DNA from 2 places in the Pantoea sp. GABEPS69 genome. Region 2 is predicted to be linked to the other one. Evidence: predicted binding sites of a transcription regulator. Region 2 holds the regulator's gene; the other holds the start of a gene.
The links. Region 2 encodes Fur, which represses iron uptake genes when iron is present. Its sites were predicted from a motif close to ATAATAATGAGAACNACTATCAA; they were not measured.
Positions count from the first base shown of each region.

Region 1: a site for Fur is predicted at 1,306-1,328, ahead of PVE98_RS11685 (TonB-dependent siderophore receptor). Genes of this name have one in related genera too.

Region 1 covers NZ_CP118618.1:2,380,579-2,383,508, reverse strand. The annotation lists gene PVE98_RS11685 (TonB-dependent siderophore receptor) at 1-1,246, opposite strand, end outside; gene treA (alpha,alpha-trehalase TreA) at 1,416-2,930, opposite strand, start outside.
Region 2 covers NZ_CP118618.1:2,862,805-2,865,734, forward strand. The annotation lists gene ybfE (LexA regulated protein) at 1-79, shown strand, start outside; gene fldA (flavodoxin FldA) at 214-744, shown strand; gene fur (ferric iron uptake transcriptional regulator) at 1,099-1,542, shown strand; gene PVE98_RS14020 (hypothetical protein) at 1,602-1,997, opposite strand; gene glnS (glutamine--tRNA ligase) at 2,234-2,930, opposite strand, start outside.

The DNA of each region.
Region 1 (2,930 bases), 480 kb from region 2:
TCCAGCTATAGTCCGGCATCGGCCCGAGCGCCGCGCCGGTATCGGCGTTGAGCGCGCTGGCCTCGCCGCCCGCGTCGCTTAAATCGTTCTTGTAACGGTGATACTCCGCGCCGATCGACAGGCGATGCGCCAGCTCGCCGGTGTCGAACTCCGCCGTAACGCGGTTATCCGTCGCCCAGGCAGAGAGCGACGAGCGCTCGCCAGAGTAGTAGCGGTTAAGGATAGCGCTGCCGGGCGACTGCCAGCCGACCTGATAAACCTGGTCTAGATCGACGTTGGAGTGGCTGTAGCTGCCGGTCGAGGAAAACGACCAGACGTCGCTAAAGCGGTGCTGGAAATCATAGCTGTAGATCTGCTCGCGCCGCTTGAACTGGTCAAGGGAGGGATCGCCGTCGTAAAAACCGGTGCTGAGCTTCGCGCCGTTGTGGGCGCTCAGCGCGCCGTCGCCCGGCACCGAGCCGTGATAGCCGCCCGACGGATCTTTTTGCAGATAGGCGCGCAGCAGCAGCTGCGTATCTTCCGTAGGCTGCCACATCAGCTGCGGCATCAGCGCGTACTTCTCCTCGCGCGTATGGTCATACTGGGTATCGCTGTTGCGCGTCATGCCGGTCAGGCGAAACGCCCACTCGTTGTTGATGGCGTTGGTGTAGTCGAACGCCGCGCCGCGCGTATCCTGGGTGCCGGCCGTCAGCCGGAAGTGGCCCGCTTCGCTGAACTGCGGGCGGCGCGTGGTCTGGTTCACCAGCCCGCCCGGCACCGTCTGGCCGTACAGCGCAGAAGAGGGGCCTTTAATCACGTCGACGCGCTCCAGAAACCAGGGATCGACCTGCAAAACGTTATAGCTGCCGCCGTCGCTCATCAGGCGCAGACCGTCGAGGAAGGTATTATCCACGTCGCCGCCGTGGAAGCCGCGCAGCGAAATGGTGTCGTAGCGGGTCGCCGCGCCGCCGAAGTTGGAGAAAACTCCTGGCGTATAGTTCAGCACCTGATTGAGATCGATCGCGCCCTGATCGTCGATCTGCTGGCGGGTAATCACCGAGACCGACTGCGGCGTCGTGAGCAGCGGGCGATCGCTTTTGGTGGCGCCTGCGCTGGTGGTAGCGAGATAGCCCTGGGTTGGGCCGTCGGCGCTCTCCTGCGGCGAGGCGGTCACCGTCAGCGTGTCGGCCGCCAGGCTGGCGGCGGGCAGAGCGATCGCCAGCGCGCACAGCAGCGCGCAGCGGTGAGGGGGAAACGGCAGCGTCATGTCCTGTCCTTGTTCGGTCCGCCTCAGCAGGCGGTACATGTATGATAAAGATTCTCAAAATCAGAGTGAGAATTATTATCAATATGTGAAAAATGTTTCAAGGTTTGTTGAACAGGAGAAGGCAAAAAAGAAAACGAAGGGCCGATAGCGGCCCTTCGTCTGGGGAAGGTTACTTCGTTGTCGCCGCGGCCTGAGGAATATCCTGCGCGCTGTTGCAGGTTTTCTCTTTCGGACAGTACTTATCGAGCAGCATCAGCGTCACGCCGTTGGTCCAGCCGAAGCCGTCCTGCAGCGGATATTCGCCGCCGCCGCCGCCGCCGAGGTTCGGCCCGTCGACCACATACTTCTCGACCAGCTTATGCTCTTTATCGTAGGTGGTCTGCACGTTCTGCAGGAAGCGCATGCCGACCTGCTGCGCCAGCTGCGGCTTGTTGTAGTGCTCCAGACCTTCTACCGCCACCCACTGCAGCGGCGCCCAGCCGTTAGGAGCGTCCCACTGCTGGCCGTTGTTCACCGTAGTGGTGAGCAGACCGCCCGCTTTCAGCAGCTGTTTCTCTACCGCCGAGGCGGTGCGATCGGCCTGCTTGTCGCTGGCCAGCTGCATATAGAGCGGGAAGAGCGCTGCGGCGGTCAGCTGCGGGCTGGCCTGGCGCGTTTTGCTGTCGTAGTCGGCGTACCAGCCCTGTTTCTCATCCCACAGATAGCGGTTCACCGCCGCCTGGCGCTTCTCCGCCAGATCGGCGAACTGCTTCGCCTTATCCTGCTGCTTATCGAGGCGATAGGCTTTGGCCAGCGTTTGCTCCAGATGGAATATCAGGCTGTTGAGATCGACAGGCGCCAGCTGAGTGGTGCGGATCGAGGCGAGGTTATGCGCGTCGCTGAACCAGCGCGAGCTGAAATCCCAGCCGGACGCGGCGCCGGCACGCAGATCGCGGTAGAGTTCGCCTTTGTCGCGCTGCGGCGCTTTTTTCGCGGTATTGACGTCATCCAGCCAGGATTCAGTGCGCGGCGCGTCGCGCGCGTCCCAGTAGCGGTTAAGCACGGTGCCGTCCGCCAGCTTGATCACGCGCTTGCTCGCCTGACCGGCGGCGACGCTATCGCTGTCCGCCATCCAGTAGTCATACTCTTTCTGCAGCTGCGGCAGATATTTGGTGTAGGCCGCGTCGCCTTCGTGCGTCGCCAGCAGATCAACCATCAGGCTAAAGAAAGGCGGCTGCGAGCGGCTGAGGTAGTAGCTGCGGTTGCCGTTGGGAATATGGCCGTAGGTATCCAGCTCCCACGCGAAGTTATCCACCATATCCTGCACGCGATCCCAGTGGCCGCTCTCGGCCAGGCCGAGCATGGTGAAATAGCTGTCCCAGTAATAAACCTCGCGGAAGCGGCCGCCCGGCACCACATAGGGTTTCGGCAGCGGCAGCAGCGAATCGTAGCGCCCGGCGCTTTTGGCGGTGCGCGTCAGCACCGGCCACAGGCCGTCGATATGCGCGCGCAGGCTCTGGCCAGCGGGCGGCACATATTTCTCGCCTGCGGCGGGCAGAGTAAAGTTGCTGGCGACAAAACGCTTCAGATCGAAATTGCGCTGATTCTTTTGCATCTGCCAGTCTGCCAGAATCGATGCGGGATCGAACTTCGGCACCGCGTCGGCGAAGGTTTTCTGGTCGGGATAGAACTGCGCCTGCTGCAC
Region 2 (2,930 bases):
CACCCTGGCTGAGCAGCGCAATATCAGCCGCAGCGAACTGATTGAACAAATGCTGCTGGCGCAACTCAAACTGGGCTGAATAGCGCAAAGCGCACGCAGAAGCAAATGGAGCGGCTTTTCGAGTTCCGCCCTTTTGCCCGCTCTGCTATCATTCGCTTAATTGTGCGCTCTGCGCATGCACTCATTATCAGGATTTAAGAGGTTATTTACCCCATGGCAATCGTAGGCATCTTCTTTGGCAGCGATACCGGCAACACCGAAAACATTGCAAAAATGATCCAGAAACAACTGGGCAAAGAGGTTGCGGAAGTGCATGACATTGCCAAGAGCACGAAAGAAGATCTCGAGGCGTTCGATATCCTGCTGCTGGGCATTCCGACCTGGTACTACGGCGAAGCGCAGTGCGACTGGGACGACTTCTTCCCGACGCTGGAAGAGATCGATTTCAACGGCAAGCTGGTCGCGCTTTTCGGCTGCGGCGATCAGGAAGACTATGCGGAATATTTCTGCGACGCGATGGGCACCATTCGCGACATTATCGAGCCGAACGGCGCGGTGATCGTCGGCCACTGGCCGACCGAAGGCTACCATTTCGAAGCCTCTAAAGGTCTGGCGGACGACAAGCACTTCCTCGGCCTGGCGATTGACGAAGATCGTCAGCCGGAACTGACCAATCAGCGCGTCGAGGCCTGGGTTAAGCAGATTTCCGATGAGCTGCAGCTGCAGGCGATCATCGAAGCCTGATTACCCACATACTCAATGTGGGCGCTGGCTCACATTGAGTTAATGGTTTTTCCTATAGAAATAATAGCTACAGATTTTTAACTTTTATCTCTGATTCTGTACAATACCCACATCGGTTATCTGCTTATTTCTTCCGCGAGGTCAGGAAGTTAGCGAGATGATAACGAACCTCCTGCATTTCTCCGCCCGGCGCCGTTACGCATCTTCTTACAGCCCGTGTTGATTTCAGGCGTTTCCCTCGGTTTTCATTTCAAAACTTCACCTCTATAATGAGACGCAAATGAGAATAGACACCGAACGACATTCAAGGCAAGGCGCCTCAAGTAACCAGCAAAGTAACAGGACAATATCCGCATGACTGACAACAACACCGCATTAAAGAAGGCTGGCCTGAAAGTCACGCTGCCCAGACTTAAAATTCTGGAAGTGCTTCAGGAACCTCAGTGCCATCACGTCAGCGCGGAAGATCTGTATAAACGCCTGATTGATATGGGCGAAGAGATTGGTCTGGCTACCGTTTATCGCGTACTGAACCAGTTTGACGATGCGGGCATCGTGACGCGTCATAACTTCGAAGGCGGAAAATCGGTTTTCGAACTGACCCAGCAGCATCATCACGATCACCTGATCTGCCTCGACTGCGGTAAAGTTATCGAATTTAGCGACGAATCAATCGAATCGCGCCAGCGAGATATTGCTACCCGCCACGGCATCAAGCTGACGAACCACAGCCTCTATCTCTATGGACACTGCTCGCTGGGCGATTGCCGCGAAGACGAAACGCTCCACGATCAGTAAAGATGTGTGCTATGCAGTAATTCTATAAGCCGGTCTGTGTACCGGCTTTTTTTATGCCGTCAGCCGACCAGCGTTTCGTGCAGATAGCGCCAGCGGGGAATCGACGTGGTGCAGTCGAGGATCGCCAGCGAGATGCGCGCCTGATCGCTGCCGTTAATCATCTGCAGCTCGCGATACTGAATAGTGACCTCATCTTTGCCCTGAGAGATTACCGCGTGTTCGCTGGTGGCGATGCGCATGCCTTCGCGACGCCCCTGTAGCTGACGAAACAACTCTTCCGTTTGATTCAAATCGAGCAGCCGACCCTGCGGCGTGACCATGCGGAAATCGGGATGGAAGTGCGAAAGCAGCAGTTCGAAGGTATCGTCTTCGCCTGAAGGCTGATTGAATATACGTTCGATTAACTGATGTAAAACTACCACGCTGTGTTTTGCTTCCTGACCAAGAGCCGTCATCATTTTTCCTTTTTATGCCCGCATAGCCTCTTCAAAGAGCGAATAGCCTACCTGAAAAAACGAAATTCACATCTGGAAATTGATTAATTTTCGTTAACTCAGACAACTCCCAGACTGGTCAGACAAGCGGTAATCATTTGTTACAGAACAAAAAATTGCCTTGCAGCTAATTGCAGATATAAAAAAGGGCGATTGCTCGCCCTGTAGTAATTTTATCATGCCGTTAATGCAAAAATTTAATCGCCGATTTTCGCCCAGGTATCGCGCAGACCCACGGTGCGGTTAAACACCAGCTGGTTCGGACGCGAATAGTGGCTGTCGGCACAGAAGTAGCCTTCACGCTCAAACTGGTAAGGCGCTTCCGGGCTGGCGTTCTGCAAACCTGGCTCGACGAATCCCTGACGAATTTCCAGCGAATTCGGGTTGATGGTGGTCAGGAAATCCTCTTCCGCGCCTGGATTCGGCACGCTGAACAGGCGATCGTAAAGGCGGAATTCCGCCGGCAGCGCATGGTCGGCGGAGACCCAGTGGATCACGCCTTTCACCTTGCGGCCGTCAGCCGGATCTTTGCTCAGGGTATCGACGTCGCAGGTGCAGTAGATGCAGGTGATATTCCCCTCTTCATCTTTTGCCACGCGCTCGGCGCGGATCACGTAAGCGTTGCGCAGGCGTACCTCTTTGCCCAGCACCAGTCGCTTGTACTGCTTATTGGCTTCTTCGCGGAAGTCAGCGCGATCGATCCAGACTTCACGGCCAAACGGCACTTCGCGGGTGCCCATCTCCGGCTTGTTCGGATGATTCGGCATGGTGATGATTTCGTTATGGCCGGCCGGCAGGTTCTCAATCACCACTTTCAGCGGATCGAGCACCGCCATGGCGCGCGGCGCGTTTTCGTTCAGATCGTCGCGAATGCAGGATTCCAGCGACGCCATC